DNA from 3 places in the Arthrobacter sp. BK1 genome. Region 3 is predicted to be linked to each of the others. Evidence: riboswitches for the same ligand, from Rfam matches in the RefSeq annotation. Region 3 holds a riboswitch; each other region holds the start of a gene.

Region 1 (5,577 bases), 1.3 Mb from region 3:
GTCACCGGCGGGCCTGAGATCAAGGGTGGCAACTTTGCCGAGACAAGTGAACTCGCCCCCACTGTCGCGGCGCTCTGTGCTCTGGCCAACGGTCCTTCACGGTTGACCGGCATCGCCCACCTGCGCGGCCACGAGACAGACAGGCTCGCAGCACTCGTCACAGAAATCAACCGGCTCGGCGGGGACGCCGAGGAGACCAGCGACGGCCTGGTGATCCGGCCTGCCACGCTGCACGCCGGCGTCGTCCACAGCTACGCCGACCACCGGATGGCAACCGCCGGCGCCATCCTGGGCCTGGCGGTACCCGGTATCGAGGTCCAGGACATCGCCACCACAGCCAAGACCATGCCGGAGTTCCCGCGGATGTGGGCTGACATGCTCGCCCAGGGCGGATCTGCAGCTGCGGTGGCGGAAGGTTCCACCGGTGGCGCGCAGCACTGATTCCTGGGACGAGTCCGATGTCCGGATCCGGCCCAGCAAAAAAGGCTCCCGGCCGCGGACCAAGGACCGGCCCAGCCACGACGACGCCGTCACCGGCCGCATCATCACCGTTGACCGCGGCAGGTATACCGCCATCGTCGGGGAAGGCTCCGGGGACGAACGGGTCATCATTGCCGCGCGCGCCCGCGAGCTACGGCGCTCCCCAGTGGTCGCTGGCGACTTCGTCTCCCTCGTAGGGGACGTCTCCGGCGAACCCGACACGCTGGCCCGCCTGGTCAGGATCCAGGACCGCCGGACCCTTCTTCGCCGCAGCGCGGATGACACGGACCCGATTGAGCGCGCCGTAGTGGCCAATGCTGATCAGCTGGTGGTGGTGGTGGCCGCCGCCAATCCTGAGCCCCGCACCGGCTTTATCGACCGCGCCCTCGTGGCCGCCTACGACGCCGGCATTGAGCCGCTGCTGCTCGTCACCAAGGCTGACGTCAAGGACCCCGCTGAACTGTTGTCCAACTATGAGCACCTGGACTTTCCGGTCATCATCAGCCGGACGGCAGACTCGGCCGCTTCCGGCATCGACGCCCGCTCGGACGACGGCCTCTCCGCGCGGCTGGACACTGACGCTGTGGAGCAGCTACGGGCCCACCTGGACGGGAAAGTGACAGTAATGCTGGGCCACTCGGGAGTGGGCAAATCCACCATGGTCAACGCGCTCACCGGAGCAGAACGGGCCACTGGCGGCGTGAACGCGGTGACGGGACGCGGCCGCCATACGTCGTCGTCGGCCCTGGCCCTGAAACTGACCGACGCCCCGGCGGGAAGCTGGATCATCGACACCCCTGGAATCCGCTCGTTTGGCCTGGCGCACGTGGACCCGGACCGGATCCTGCGGTCCTTCCCGGACCTGGAGCCGGGCACTGACGCCTGCGAACGCGGCTGCAAGCACAACGCCGCAGCCGTCAACTGTGGAGTGGACGCGTGGGTGGCCGCCGGCAACGCGGGCCCCACCGGGCCGGCCCGGCTCGCATCATTGCGGCGTCTGCTCGGTGCAGATCCGCGGCTGGAAGGCCAGGAAACCAAGGAACTGGGCAGCATCAGCTAGCCGCTGACCGTCCACCTCCCGGGCTCAGCAGCCCGGAGACGGTAGTTTGTAACCATGATCCAACCCGCTTCGAGCTACAACGATGACCTGCGCCTGGCCCATGTGCTGGCCGATTCCGTGGATGACCAGACCATGAGCCGCTTCAAGGCCCAGGACCTGCACATCGAGACCAAGCCTGACCTGACGCCGGTCACCGACGCGGACAAAGCCGCGGAGGAAGCCATCCGCGGCCAGCTCTCCCGCTCGCGTCCCCGCGACGCCGTGCTCGGGGAGGAATTCGGCAGCTCCGGCCACGGGGCACGCCGCTGGATCATTGATCCCATTGACGGCACTAAGAACTTTGTGCGCGGCGTTCCGGTCTGGGCCACATTGATCGCCCTCGTTGATGAAGGCGAACCGGTAGTGGGAGTGGTCAGCGCGCCAGCCCTGGGGAAACGCTGGTGGGCCGCGAAAGGTGCCGGAGCCTACATGGGCCGGTCGCTCGCAGCCGCCACCAGGCTTCGCGTCTCGGACGTGTCAAAGCTGTCAGATGCCTCCCTCTCCTATTCGAGCCTTGGAGGCTGGAAGCAGCGCGGCAACCTCGATGAGTTCCTGGGGCTGACAGAGGATGTGTGGCGCACGCGCGCATTCGGCGATTTCTGGTCGTACTGCATGGTGGCCGAAGGTTCCGTGGACATCGCCTGCGAGCCTGAGCTCAATCTGTACGACATGGCTGCGCTGGTCCCCATTGTGGTGGAAGCAGGTGGCCGCTTCACGTCGCTCGAAGGCGTGGACGGGCCGTTCGGCGGCAACGCCCTCGCCACGAATTCCATCCTCCACTCCGAGGTCCTCAAGCGCCTGAATCCGGATCTGGACGATCTCCTCTAGTCCGTCAGCGGGACTTTATTTCGAATTATCGACGGCGGACGCCTCCTCATGGGGGCCTCCGCCGTCGTATGTTCGGAGAAACTCCGCTTACCCAAATGTGCGTAACAAAGCCCTTAACATTCGGCGCGGCTTTTTCCCGGCCGGGGACATGTCCTACGCTCTTAACAGGTCACGAGTGCCAGCGCTAAACCCCGGTTTGCTGGCCGGCAACCCTCCATTCGCGGTGGGGTGCCCCGGGTGACGACCAGGCCGGTCCGGAACGGACCCGGCAAGCGCGGATCCCCGGCCAACGGGCGTCCTTTCAAAGTGAGGTCTCCGTGACAACTGCCACTGTCTCCCCCAACGCCGTTTCCCCAGTTCACACAGCGGGCTCCGCCTTCGGCGATCCGTTCGCCATCGCCGGGCGCCCCCTCTCCGCCGTCACCGGCGCTGAAATCCAGGCCCCGCTGATCCAGGGCGGCCACGTCCGGTACGCCAACCTGGATTACGGCGCTTCCGCACCGGCTCTCTCCGTGGTGTCCGCCTACCTGAACGAGATCCTGCCGTTCTATGCCAGCGTCCACCGCGGTGCCGGCTATGCATCGCAGATCAGTACCTCCGTCTACGAGAACGCACGCAACATCGTGCGTAACTTCGTGGGCGGCCGGCCGGACGACTCCGTGATCTTCACCCGGAACACCACAGACTCGCTGAATCTGTTGGCCGGTTGCCTCCCGCTGACGGACGGACGGCCAAACGGCGATGTGCTTTACCTGGACATAGAGCACCACGCCAACCTTCTTCCATGGCAGGGCGTGCCGCACCGCAGCGTTGTCGCTGCAGACACCATCACGGGGACCATCGAAGCGCTCCGTGCCGAACTTGAACAGGGAAGCGTCAGCCTCCTCGCCGTCACGGGCGCCTCGAATGTCACCGGCGAAATTCTCCCCATCCGGGCGCTGGCGGCCCTGGCCCACGAGTTCGGAGCCCGGATTGTGGTGGACGCCGCCCAGCTCGCTCCGCACCGCCGGATCAACATCAACGCTGACGGCGTCGACTACGTGGTCTTCTCCGGCCACAAGCTCTATGCCCCGTTCGGCGCCGGTGTGCTCGTGGGCCGCACGGACTGGCTCGACGCCGGCAAGCCCCACCTCGCCGGCGGCGGAGCCGTCCGTGAGGCAAGGCTCGACGGCGTCAGCTGGGCCACGGGCCCGGCACGGCACGAGGGTGGTTCCCCCAACGTCCTGGGTGCGGCCACGCTGGCGCGCGCCACCCAGGTCCTCGCATCACTGGATCAGGAACGCTGGCACGCCCACGAATCAGTCATCAGGGCTTTCCTGGTGGAAGGACTGCAGAAGATCGACGGCGTCACTGTCCACCAGATCTTCTCTGACACGGACGCAGAAACCGGCACTATCGGCGTCGTGAACTTCTCTGTGGCCGGCTACGATGCGGGCTTGGTGGCTGCCTATCTCTCGGCCGAGCACGGCGTCGGCCTCCGGGATGGCCGCTTCTGCGCCCACCCGCTGCTGAAGCGCCTCGGACTTCCCTCGGGATCGCTGCGGGCGAGCTTCGGAGTGGGGTCACGGCTTGAGGATGCGCAGCGGCTGCTGGCCGGCATCGAGCAACTACGGAGCACGGGTCTCGGCTGGGACTACGTGGTGGATTCAGGACGCTGGGTTCCGGCCAACGACACCCGCACGTACCCGGAGTGGGCGCCGAACACACCCGGAACGGCCGGCGCGGCACCGTGCCTTGATGACTGAGCATTCCTGATCAGCAGGCCGCGATCAGGCGGCTGCGGTCAAATGCGGTAAATTCGAAGGATACCCATGGGCATCAGTTGAAGGAGGCCGCACGTGGCACGGGGTGGCCCCAGGCTTGACCATGGCCGCCGCCGGGAGCTCGGCCAGAGCTTCCAGGATGGCGGCGAGCACTACCAGCGGGTTCGCCCCGGCTACCCGGGCGAATCAGCGGACTGGCTGATCCCGGCCGGGGCCAGGGACGCCGTGGACGTTGGCGCCGGTACGGGCAAGTTCACCGCCCTCCTGCTGGAACGCGGCCTCACAGTCTCAGCGGTGGATCCTTCCGGGGACATGCTCGAACAACTGCGCGCCCATCATCCTGAGGTGTCCGCAACCCAAGGGACAGCAGAGGCAACAGGGCTCCCTGACTCTGTGTTCGACGTCGTCAGCGTTGCGCAGGCGTGGCACTGGTGCGATCCACTGCCCGCGAGCACGGAACTGGCACGTATTCTCCGCCCCGGTGGAACGCTGGGCCTGATCTGGAACCAGCTGGACACGTCCATCCCCTGGGTTCACCGGCTATCCCGCATCATGCACGCGGGTGATGTGTACAAGCCTGGTTTCCGGCCCGTAGTGGGGCCCGGGTTCGGAGGCCTCGAGAGCCATGTCACCAGGTGGGAGGACAGGCTCAGCACGGCGGAAATCATGGAGCTGACGAAGTCCCGCAGCTATTACCTGCGTGCCACGGAGGCAATACGCGGCAAAGTGTTGGCGAACCTCGACTGGTACCTCCACGAGCATCTGGGACACGATGTCGACGAAGAGGTCAGCCTGCCGTATCTGACCCTGACATGGCGGGCAGCCAGGCTGTGATGCCCGCCAGCGGGTAGGCTTGAGGGGTGAAGACCAGCGCGCCCTCCTCCTCCATCGAGGACTACGTCAAGGTCATTTACGGCTTTACGGAATGGCAGGCCAAACCCATCACGTCCTCGCAGCTGGCACAGCGTCTGGGCGTTGCGAACTCATCGGTCTCGGAAATGGTGCGCAAGCTCAAGGACCAGGGGCTGGTTGACCATAAACCGTACAGCGCCATCACCCTGACGCCGGCCGGCGTTCGGCTGGCGCTGTCCATGGTGCGCCGCCACCGCCTGATCGAAACCTACCTTGTGCAAGAGCTCGGCTATAGCTGGGACGAAGTCCATGATGAAGCCGAACTGCTCGAGCATGCGGTCTCGGACACGTTCATTGAGCGGATGGCCACCAAGCTGGGCAACCCCCAACGGGACCCGCACGGCGATCCCATCCCCTCGGCAGACGGCACAATGATGTTGCCTCCCGCCCACCTGTTGGCTGAACTCGATGAGGGCCACACAGGTCGAATTACCCGCATCAGCGACGAGAATCCGGACCTGCTGCGATACCTGGCGGCGGAGGAAATAGACCTCG
Region 2 (5,577 bases), 910 kb from region 3:
AGCAAGCCCCGCAAAATGCAGGGCCCGTCCCGGGCCTTCCCGTGATGGAAGGCACAGGACGGACCCTGCGGCTGGATGGAGAATACCTACCAGAGGCGCTTGGTGGCGCGGCGGGCACCTTCGCCGAGGGCGTCCAGTTTGGCCCAGGCGATCTGCGGGTGGACGCGGCCGCCCAGCCCGCAGTCTGTGGATGCGATCACGTTCTCGCGGCCCACCACCTCGGCGAAACGGACTATCCGGTCCGCCACCAGGTCAGGGTGCTCCACCACGTTGGTGGCGTGTGAGACCACGCCGGGAATGATGACCTTGCCCTCGGGCAGTTTGGTCTCCTGCCAGACCCGCCATTCGTGCTCGTGACGGACGTTGCCGGCCTCGAAGGAGTACGCTCCGGCGTTGACCTGCAGCACGGAGCCGATAATGTCCGCCAAGGGAATGTCGGTGGTGTGCGGACCGTGCCAGGAACCCCAGCAGACGTGGAGGCGGATCTGTTCCTGGGGCAGGTCACGCAGGGCCCAGTTGGTGGCCTCGACCCGCAGCTGGATGAACTTGAGGTAGTCCTCCAGCGTCGGCTCCGGGTTGATCTGGTCCCAGCTTTCCGCCAGGGAAGGATCGTCGAGCTGGACGGTCAGGCCGGCGTCGATGATGGCCTTGTATTCCTCGCGCATCACGTCTGCACAGGCGTAGAGGAGTTCTTCATCGGACCTGTAGTAATCGTTGGCCACGCGTGCACAGGACCCGGGGGACAGGGATGCCACAAAACCCTGGGTGAGGCCGGTGGCGGCCAGCCCCTTCTTCAGGTTGGTGACATCGGAGTTCACCAGATCCTGTCCTGTGTAGGTCAGCGGCCCGGTGATCTTTGGCTGGGAAACGCTCTTGCGGTGCGCCAGGATCCCGGAGGAAGGATCGGTGTAGGCGTCATTGAAAGCCAGGCGGTCGCGGCGGTCAGGGAATGAGGTCAGCACAATGTGTCCCGGGGACGAGCGGTGCACGGTGGCGTCCTTCCACCGGTCCACGTCTGTCGGTTCCAGTCCGCCGAGCCTCGCGAACGAGTAGTTCCACCATGCGCCGTAATCCACCGAAGTGGACATGGTGTGCCCGAATTCTCCGTCGTTGGGGATGTCCACCCCGAGGTCCTTCTGCCGCTGGACGACGTCCACCACCGACGATTCGAGCAGTTCGAGGAATTCCGGGGTGATGCCTTCGGTTTCCTTCGCGGCGTTAGCGGCGATCAGCTCCGGCGTGCGGGGCAAGGAACCTGCGTGGGTGACCTGGATGTGGTCAGTGTTGAGCGACATGGGGAATTTTCCTTTCCATCGGTCCTGGCAGTAGCACCTGTGCCGGCAGGAAAATCCCTGCGCATGCGCGGTTGCTGCGGCGTCAACGATCCAGGTCTCTCGGCCGCTCCGGATGGGTACTCTCACTTAATGGCATCTGCACGGCCCGGGCAAGTCAGGGCCGGATTGTTTCGCGTGTGGGCCCTGCCAGGCCGAACGAGTGGAGAAACTCCGTCATCGGCTAAACTTGGGTGGTAAGAGCCCCGAACTCTTGCGTGGCAGGGCGTCCTAACCGTTCCCGCCAGGCTGTTGCCTTCGGGGCGTTCTCATGAACGGCGCCGTCCTTCGGTGAACCGTCCGGCGTACCGCCGGCGGGTCAGCCCGGAGTACGGCCCGAACGAATGGGGGAGGATCCCATGCCAGCAATCGTGATCGTAGGAGCCCAGTGGGGCGACGAAGGAAAAGGCAAGGCCACAGACCTTTTGGGTGGCCGCGTGGACTACGTCGTTAAGCCCAATGGTGGCAACAATGCCGGGCATACCGTCGTCGTAGGCGGTGAGAAGTATGAGCTCAAGCTCCTTCCGGCCGGCATCCTCAGCCCCAACGCGGTTCCCATCATCGGAAACGGCTGCGTGGTGAACCTGGAGGCTCTGTTCCAGGAAATTGATGGCTTGGAGGCCCGCGGTGCGGACACCTCCAAACTGCGCGTTTCCGCCAACGCCCACCTGGTAGCGCCTTACCACCAGGTCCTGGACAAGGTCACGGAGCGCTTCCTCGGCAGCCGCGCCATCGGCACCACGGGCCGCGGCATCGGCCCGGCATACATGGACAAGGTGGCCCGCCTGGGCATCCGCGTCCAGGACGTCTTTGACGAATCCATCCTCCGCCAGAAGGTGGAAGGCTCGCTGCGCCAGAAGAACGAACTCCTGGTCAAGGTCTACAACCGCCGCGACATCGAGGTGGAGGAGATCGTCAGCTACTTCCTTTCCTTCGCCGAGCGCCTGCGCCCGCTGGTCATCGACAGCACCTTCGTCCTGAACAAGGCGCTGGACGAGGGCAAAGTAGTGCTCATGGAGGGCGGCCAGGCCACGTTCCTGGACGTGGACCACGGGACGTACCCGTTCGTCACCTCGTCCAACCCGACGGCGGGCGGCGCGTCCGTGGGTTCCGGCATCGGCCCCACCCGCATCTCGCGCTCCATCGGCATCATCAAGGCCTACACCACGCGTGTCGGCGCCGGGCCGTTCCCCACGGAACTGTTCGACGAGATGGGCATGTACCTGCAGAAGACCGGCGGTGAGTTCGGCGTCAACACCGGCCGCCCGCGCCGCTGCGGCTGGTACGACGCCGTCCTGGCCCGCCACGCTTCCCGCGTCAACGGCTTCACGGACTACTTCGTCACCAAGCTGGATGTCCTGACCGGCATCGAGCAGATCCCGGTGTGTGTGGCGTACGACGTCGACGGCGTGCGGCACGATGAAATGCCCATGACGCAGACCGAGTTCCACCACGCAGTACCCATTTTCGAGTACTTCGAAGGCTGGACCGAGGACATCACCGGCGCCCGCACCCTGGAGGACCTCCCGGAGAACGCGCGGAACTACGTGCTCGCCCTGGAGAAGCTCTCCGGTACCCGGTTCTCCGCAATCGGCGTTGGCCCCGACCGGGACCAGACCATCGTGGTCAACGACCTCATCAAGGACTAGAAGCAACACCAGTACGACGCCGGCGGGCACCTGGGAGGGTGGCCCGCCGGCGTCGTCGGTTAAAGAAGCGTGCGTGGGCTCCGCTGCCCCGGGCGGCGGTCTTCCGGCGGTGTTACGCAATTTACACAGGGTTAACCCGGCCGGTCTTGTGAGGCCGCCGCTGCGGCGGCCAGACTCTTAAGCACACGCTGAACTGATCAACAGATCGTTCGACCAGACCCGCGGGACCGGACGCAGCAACGCGTTCGGGCAGGCCGGTGGCGAGGACGTCGCCGGAGCTGATCATCCGCAGACCGGAAGGATTTCTCATGGCCGGGATGTTTGAAGTTTTTGTGGACGCCGATTCGTTGTTCAGGTTCAGGCTGATGGGGCCGGACGGAACTGTGATGGCGGTGTCCGAGGCGTTCGCTGACAAGCCCGCGGTGGCGGCAGGGATCGCGGCGGTGCGTGAGTGCGCCGGGACGGGACTGGTCACCGACCTTTCACGCATTTCCCCGTTGCGCGCCGTAGCCCGCCCGCAGCCCGTACCAGAGCCGGTTGCCGTCCAGCCGGCCTGCGACGAGCAGCTGGTACCGGCGAACAGGCTCCGCGCCTTTGCCCATGCCAATTCTCCGCGGCGGCAGGCAGCCACGCCGCGGTGGATCGGAGCAGCGCAGGCCCCCGCCTGAGGCTGAATTCCGGCCTTGCCCAGGCTGAATCCGGCCACCCAAAAGATTTTCAAAGTTTTTTGTGACCGGGCGTAACCCTTTGGCCTGTGTCGGCGATTACCCCTATGAAGCGCCGGTCTGGAACTTGTCCCCCATCATGTTCCAGCCCGGCCTTTTTATTCCCCAGCCGGCTCGTGGGGTGCCGGCAGCACGGTTACCGGAGGGTAAAGTTAGCGGGGCAAACCCCTTCCCCTTTCACCGAAAGCCCTGCGTCCCGTGACCGATGCGCTGACAGACGACGTATTGCGTGCCCGTGCCCGCGATCCGGAGCTGTTCAACACCGTGTACCGAACCTATGCGGCACAGGTCCTGGGCTACCTCACAGCCCGCGGAGTAGAAGATCCGGAGGCGGTTATGCAGGAAGTCTTCCTCGCCGTCCTGCCGCGGCTCGGGACTGTCACCGGCGGGGTTGCCGGGCTTCGCACGTTCGTCTTCTCCGTGGCCCACGCCCGCATGGTGGATGACCACCGGCGGCAGCGGCGCAGACCGGTTGAACTCCCGTTCGAACCGGACCTGGACCGGCGCGAGGACACGTCGGCTGAAACTGAAGTCCTCCAGAAAATCTCTCCCCAGGAAGTCCTGGACCTGCTCAGCGGTCTGCCGGATGAGCAGCGGGAAGTATTGTCCCTGCGCCTCGTCGGCGGCCTGACCGTCGAACAGGTCGCGGACGTTATGGGGAAAACCGCCGGTTCTGTAAAGCAGCTGCAGCGCCGTGCATTGGTCAAACTCCGCGAGGAGTCCGCTGTAAAGGAATATGTGGTGCCATGAATGCCCCCTCCAGCCCGGTGTTTACCCGGTCCCTTGCCCGGACCGTGGATGACATGCTGCTCGACGCCGGCGAGACTGATGCCAGGCTCCGCTCTGCCCTGCTCTCATTGGGGTCCCTCCGTTCCCTCCCGGTCCCCGAGCCTGGTGCGGAACTGGCGGCCCTGCTTCTGTCCGGCCCGGCCCATCAGCTGGAGCGTCACCGCCTGCTCCGCCGGCACCGGGGCTCAGTGGTGGGACTCGCCGTCATCGCGGGTATGGGGCTCGGCGTCACGGGAGTGGCCGCCACCGGTTCGGTCCCCGACGGGTCTGCTAACAGTTCTGTCCAACAGATGCTGGCTGACTGGAGCCCCGCCTGGACCATTGCGGCAGCTCCGCTTGCCGTCCCGGAGGACGCCGGCCTCCCTGTGGAGCTGCAGGCTCCCGGGGACCAGGCAAGTGGCGATCAGGCAGTCGGGGGTGGCGCTGCGGGCCAGGCTGACCCTTCCGGCCCAGGAGACGCACAGCCCGGGAACCCGGGAGCCGGGTCGTCCCAGGCCGGGACGGGGCAGCAGGGCAACTCCGGTTCCGCCGGTAAGGGAAATGGGGCGGACGGCTCCTCGTCGACAGCGAACGACGACGGCGCCGCCGGCAATGCGGCAGGCGGTAACGCCGGCGGTACTGCCGTGAAGGACGCAGGGTCCGGGGATGGCAAGGAGCCGGCAGGCAATGCCGGTTCTGCCGCTGCGGGCGGGCAGGACAAGGCCGGAAAGTCCGGCCCCGTCACCTCTACGGTCGAGGAAGCTGCCCCCTTACTGGCAAAGACGGGCAAGACCGCGGCCGGCAAAGCTGACCAGGGCCTGATCTGGCTGAACAAGTTCAGCCGCTGACCACGCACCGGCGCGAAGATGCGCAGGATACATGGTCAGCGGGGGAATTCAGTCAGGAAAGCAGCTGCCGCTTCGAGGAGATCACGCCGGTATCGAAGCCGGCCAGGTGCAGGCCGCCATGGAACCGGGCATGCTCGATCTTCACGCAGCGGTCCATCACCACGTTGAGCCCGGCAGCTTCAGCGTCCGCGGCCACTTCCTCATGCCACGATCCCAGCTGCAGCCACAAGGTCTTGGCCCCGGCAGCAATGGTCTC
Region 3 (5,577 bases):
CCTGGACATCGGTGACCGGTCCGGTGACCAGGCCTGAGGCATCGAGCCGGGCCCGCGCTGCTGCCGCCACATCTGGGTTCCCGGTGATGCTCCAGTCGATGCTGGCAACCCCGCTGTCCCGGGTGCTGACCCGCTCGTCCCAGACAACGGCCGCCGTCCTGCTGAAGCGCTCAGACGTGGCCACGTCAAGAGCCTGGTCCCACCAGGCGCCCTTGATCCCGGCTTCCCCGGCGCCGCCGGTGGACGGGCTGTAAAAGGCGGCCGTCTGCAGGAGGAACGGCTTGTCCCGCTGCTCAACGTAGCTTGCGTAGAAGTCCTCGTTTCCGGCGCCGGCCAGCATCCCCGCCAGCTCCCCGGACGCAGGCACGGTGTTGACGGCAGCCTTCCCGGCAGTGTCATCGTGGTAAGCCGAAAGACCCACCCATTCGACGGCGTCGTCCCCGGGATAGTAGGGCGCATACGCGGCGTCCGCGCCGTCCCAGGCGCCGTCGCCGTTGGTGTCCAGCAGGGCGAAGCCCTCGCTGCCGGCGGCAGGGGCGTTGCGGTTCCGTTCGAAAGGGTAGTCCCGCCCAAGGTAGGGCTCCCAGACCATGACCGTGCCGGCGTCGTCCGTTGCCTTGAATTCGGCCGCAACGGCCCGGAAGGCAGAGCGATATGCGGCGGGCTGTTGCCCCCAGTCCACCCAGCTGCCATTCATGTCCGGGGCAAAACGCACCAGCAACTGGCCCTGGAAAACCGACGAAATGCTGGCGACTTCAGCAGCAAAGGCTTGGGCCGCCGCCGCGTCGAGTTGCTCGAGCGGAACGGTGGGTTTGACGGTGAACATGGCATGGGAGCCCACAGCGGCAGCCTGGTCCAGGAACTGCCGGAGGTTGGTCTCTTCTGCGTCGCGGAACGGGATGGAGATGTCGTGGCCGAAGACCGCGGGGGTAGCCCCCAGCCGTTCGGCAAAGGATTCGGCCGAGTCCTGGCCCCATTCGAGGACAGCGCCCAGCAGGGGCTTGCCCTCCTCCGGAGCCGGTTCGGGCCCGGTGGCTGCGGCAGCACCGGCAGGCAGGAGGCTGAACAGGAGGAGCAGCGCCGCGAGGAACGCTGCAGGCAGCGGGCTGCGGAAACCGGGCGCGGCCGACGGCGGCACGCGTCTGAGTACGGTGGCTTTTGGCATGCTGGTGTGGACCCTCCCCCAGGACGGCTTATCAGTGATGGCGGCCAGTGCCCCCAGCGAAGACTCTATCGTCCCGGCAGGTCCGGGCCGCCGGGCGCGTTCCGGCCGGCCGGTTTGTCATGACCGGCCTTAGCCGGCCAGGATCACCAGCGGCACCAGGCGCTCCGCACACGAGACCCGGACCAGGGCCTGAGGCCCGGACGCCACCCTGTTATTGACTCCGGTGTCGTCGCACCAGTCCACGCCGTAGGGGTAGGCCGACACCCCGGCCTGCCCGGCGGCCATTGCTGCCGGAACAGTGAACACGAAAGTGAAGCCGCCGTCGTCGGTCATGGGGGCCAGTTCCTCCAGCACGTTGACGCCGGCAGCGTCCCGGACCGTCACCTGGACCCTGGCGTCCGCACCGTAGCGTGCATCGCACCTGGTGTCCTGCGCGCGGACCGTGACCTCGTCTCCGGGCCGGGCTTCGGCCGGCGAAACGGTATACGTGGGCGGCATGCAGGGCGGCGGACCTGCAAGGTCCCGGCAACCGGCCAGCCCGGCTACTGCCGCCAGGATCGAAGCGCTGCACAGTGCCGCGGCAGTCAACCGCATGCCGGTTCCCTTCGCGCGCGGCGTCCTCGTATCTCCCCCGCTGCTGTCCCCCATGGCCTGATTGTCCCGCCCGGATGCTGGCCGGAGAAGCACGCGCAGGTTACGAAAATCCGGATTGGTTACGGAACATGACGACGGCGGCGGTGCGGCCGGGTGGGCCGGATGTTACGTTTTTGGGGAGTAATGAGAACCGGCGCCAAGCCCTGACTGGCCGGTCGGCAACCCTCCCTTTCGCGGCGGGGTGCCTCAGGTGAATACTCGGCATATCGACCCATTCGAGCTGCAAGCGTGAAAGAAGGAGTTCCGTCGTGTCTGACGCCCCCGCCCCTGAAGAGAAACTGTTGTACCGGCTCATTACGGGACCGGATGACAGGTCCTTCTGTGAACGGATTTCCACCGCCCTGGCCGAAGGGTATGTCCTGCACGGCAGCCCGGCCGCAACGTCCAACGGCGGCAAGGTGATAGTTGCGCAGGCCCTCATCCTCCCGGCAGCCATCGCAAGCGCTGACGCCGCCGTCGCCACCGCTGTGGACGATCTCGATTTCGACGGCGAGGGCCACGCATGAGCTACGCCGGAGACCTCACCCCCCAGGAAGCCTGGGCCAAGCTGGAACAGGGCGCCATTCTGGTGGACGTCCGCACCGAAGGCGAATGGGCACACATCGGCATCCCGGACACCAAAGCCACCGACAACGATCCCCTGTTCATTCAGTGGACGTTCCCGGGCGGGATCCCCAACCCGGATTTCCTCACCGACCTCACCCAACAGGCACCGGAGGACCCAGCCACCGAGCTCGTGTTCCTCTGCCGTTCGGGCCAGCGGTCCATCGCCGCAGCCATCGCCGCGACGCAGGCCGGCTTCACCTCCTTCAATGTCCTGGAGGGTTTCGAAGGCGAGCCGGACCGCTACGGCGAGCGCACCGTCAACGGCTGGAAGAACCGCGGCCTGCCCACCAACCTCGGAAGCAACTAAGTGACCTTCAACAAAGATGCCGCCGGCTGGAGCCCTGACACCCAGGCGGTCCGCGGCGGACTGGACCGTACCAATTTCCAGGAGACCACCGAGCCGGTGTTCCTGAACTCAGGCTTCGTTTACGAATCCGCAGCCGCAGCCGAACGCGCCTTCACCGGTGAGGACGAACGATTCGTCTACTCCCGCTACGGCAACCCCTCCGTGGCCACGTTCCAGGAGCGGCTCCGCCTGCTGGAGGGCACGGAAGCCTGCTTTGCGACGGCGTCGGGCATGTCCGCCGTTTTCACCGCCCTGGGTGCATTGCTGGCAGCCGGGGACCGGGTTGTGGCCGCACGCTCACTGTTCGGCTCCTGCTTTGTGATCCTGAACGAAATCCTGCCGCGCTGGGGCGTGGAGACGGTGTTCGTGGACGGCCCTGACCTGGACCAGTGGCGCGAAGCCCTGTCCGAGCCCACCACGGCCGTCTTCTTCGAATCGCCGTCGAACCCGATGCAGGAGATCGTGGACATCGCAGCGGTGAGCGAACTCGCGCACGCAGCCGGGGCCACCGTGGTGGTCGACAACGTTTTTGCCACTCCCCTGTTGCAGCGCTGCGGCCAGTTCGGCGCGGACGTGATTGTCTACTCCGGCACCAAGCACATCGACGGCCAGGGCAGGGTCCTGGGCGGGGCCATCCTGGGCACCAGGGAATTCATCGACGGCCCGGTCAAGCAACTGATGCGCCACACGGGACCTGCGCTGTCCGCGTTCAACGCCTGGGTGCTCACCAAGGGCCTGGAAACCATGTCGCTCCGGGTGAACCACTCCTCCGCGTCCGCGCTGCGGCTCGCCGAATGGCTTGAACAGCAGCCGGCCGTCAGCTGGGTCAAGTACCCACTGCTGAAGTCGCATCCCCAGTACGAGCTGGCCGCCAGGCAGATGAAGGCCGGCGGCACCGTCCTCACGCTGGAACTTGCGACGACGGGTGGCCGCTCGGGCAAGGACGCCGCCTTTGCGCTGCTGGATGCGCTGCGGATCATCGACATCTCCAACAACCTCGGCGATGCCAAATCCCTGATCACCCACCCGGCCACCACCACCCACCGTGCCATGGGCCCCGAAGGCCGCGGCGCCATCGGGCTCAGCGACGGCGTGGTGCGGCTTTCGGTTGGCCTGGAGGACGTGGACGATCTCATCGGCGACCTGGAACAGGCGCTTCAAGCAGGTCTGACCCGGCGGGGACTGAGCAGGCAGGATCCGGGCAGGCGCCCTAGCGGCGGGAAGCCCCTTTAGCGGCGGGAAGCCAGCGCTGACGAGAGGGCGGACGCTGACGCGGCACTGCTGTTGATCCGCCAGTCGGTCTCCTTGTTCAGGTTGAACCACACGATCCCGGAGACGTCAGGCTGTGCCCTCAGGTAGGAGACAAGCGCCGTGTTCCAGTCCGGCTTGCTGCCGCCGGTCTCGGTGCTTGCTGTTTCGGTGATGACAATCTGTTTGCCGGGGGCGATCGTCCGGAGCTCCGCCAGATGGGGACCGAACACGGCTGCGGGCAATTGCCAGGAACTCCATACCTGGGTTGTTCCCCAGTTGTAGGCGTCCAGGCCCACGGTGTCCACATACGCATCGCCCGGATACAGCCCGGCGGTTTCAACCGATCCGCCTCCGTTGGGCGCCCACACCCAGTTCACATTGGCTGCTCCGGCCGCGCTGACGAGATCGTGCACGTGCCGCCATGCCTGAATGTATTCCCCGGGGCCATTGCCGTTGACCGCTTCAGCCCACGGGTACCAATTGCCGTTCATTTCGTGGGCAAACCGAAGCATCATCGGCTTGCCCCAGGATGCAAGCGCGGCCGCCCACTGGCTGATGTACGGGTCGAAGTCTCCTGCGGTGATGCGTGCCAGAGCATAGCCCGGCTGGGTTACGCCGGCGCCGGCGATCCACGGTTCCCAGGTGACCAGCGGCATCGCGCCGCGCTGCACCACCGATTCGAGTTCGGAAACCGGCGGGGCCTGCCGGAAGTCCTTGTAGGACAGGACGATGCCCGGGCTTTCCCCCACGAGTGCCGCCACGGCATCAAGCTCAGCAGTGGCCGCGGCTCCCCCTGGGGTGGCGACGCCGAACCGAAGGAACGCCGCGCTGACAGGCGGCACACCGGCCAGGACGCTGAACGTTGTGGTGACGGACGTCTTGCCGGCAGCCGCCGTCAGTGCCACAGGACCCTGCGCGGCGGCCGCTATGGTGGCCACCGCGCTGAAGGATCCGCCCTTGCTGGTCTGAAAAGGTACTGGCGCCGAGCCGCCCGTCACGGTGCCCGAGGACGATCGCGGAAACCCTGATCCACTGAGCGTCACGCTGCTGCCGGGCGGACCGGCTGAGGGTGTGAGGGTGACGGCCGGGGCCGGGGCTGCCGTGGCTGCGGTTGCCCCCACGCCGACGCTGACAGCGGCCAGCCCTATTCCCAGCAGCGCGCTGCGTCGCGTCGGATGTTCCATGCATCGTCCCCCTTGTATGCGATGCGTACCTCGACGCGCCGTTGGCCAATACTATTCAGCAGCCGGGGCAAAGGGAATGGTTCGGGCAGGGCGAATCGTGCTACCCGTCACCAAGGACGGTGAGGCGGACCTCCACCTCATCCCCGGCGCTGACGTGGGCGGCAGCTCTGGCGGTCTTCTTCACCGGGAGCAGGAACGAGCCGCTGGCGCTATCGGGAAAGACCGAGGTCTGCCAGGTGTGTCCGGAGATTTCCGCCGTGACTTTGACCGATCCGAAGGCCTTCCGGAAAGCCGTTCCCTGTTCCCGGAGTTCCTCGGCAACGTCCGGTGGCACCGTCAGGAAGTGCCACCCGGCCTCGCCGGGATGGAGC

Evidence for each region. A riboswitch is a leader RNA that binds a small molecule or an ion and turns the genes downstream of it on or off. The one in region 3 is predicted to bind S-adenosylmethionine.
Region 1: linked by a shared signal. The riboswitch ahead of AC1MCA_RS17605 (aminotransferase class V-fold PLP-dependent enzyme) and the one ahead of AC1MCA_RS11790 (DUF1737 domain-containing protein) in region 3 are both predicted to bind S-adenosylmethionine.
Region 2: linked by a shared signal. The riboswitch ahead of AC1MCA_RS07500 (cobalamin-independent methionine synthase II family protein) and the one ahead of AC1MCA_RS11790 (DUF1737 domain-containing protein) in region 3 are both predicted to bind S-adenosylmethionine.

What each region holds. Positions count from the first base shown of each region.
Region 1 covers NZ_CM155263.1:3,849,855-3,855,431, reverse strand. The annotation lists gene aroA (3-phosphoshikimate 1-carboxyvinyltransferase) at 1-441, shown strand, start outside; gene rsgA (ribosome small subunit-dependent GTPase A) at 425-1,540, shown strand; gene hisN (histidinol-phosphatase) at 1,595-2,407, shown strand; SAM riboswitch class IV at 2,575-2,688, shown strand; gene AC1MCA_RS17605 (aminotransferase class V-fold PLP-dependent enzyme) at 2,725-4,152, shown strand; gene AC1MCA_RS17600 (class I SAM-dependent methyltransferase) at 4,246-5,004, shown strand; gene AC1MCA_RS17595 (metal-dependent transcriptional regulator) at 5,031-5,577, shown strand, end outside.
Region 2 covers NZ_CM155263.1:1,690,845-1,696,421, reverse strand. The annotation lists gene AC1MCA_RS07500 (cobalamin-independent methionine synthase II family protein) at 87-1,295, opposite strand; SAM riboswitch class I at 1,308-1,414, opposite strand; gene AC1MCA_RS07495 (adenylosuccinate synthase) at 1,691-2,980, shown strand; gene AC1MCA_RS07490 (YegP family protein) at 3,289-3,648, shown strand; gene AC1MCA_RS07485 (RNA polymerase sigma factor) at 3,904-4,455, shown strand; gene AC1MCA_RS07480 (hypothetical protein) at 4,452-5,321, shown strand; gene AC1MCA_RS07475 (CoA-binding protein) at 5,374-5,577, opposite strand, start outside.
Region 3 covers NZ_CM155263.1:2,598,761-2,604,337, reverse strand. The annotation lists gene opgC (OpgC domain-containing protein) at 1-1,165, opposite strand, end outside; gene AC1MCA_RS11795 (hypothetical protein) at 1,295-1,813, opposite strand; SAM riboswitch class IV at 1,939-2,054, shown strand; gene AC1MCA_RS11790 (DUF1737 domain-containing protein) at 2,068-2,325, shown strand; gene AC1MCA_RS11785 (rhodanese-like domain-containing protein) at 2,322-2,732, shown strand; gene AC1MCA_RS11780 (O-succinylhomoserine sulfhydrylase) at 2,733-4,004, shown strand; gene AC1MCA_RS11775 (glycosyl hydrolase) at 4,001-5,206, opposite strand; gene AC1MCA_RS11770 (DUF1905 domain-containing protein) at 5,307-5,577, opposite strand, start outside.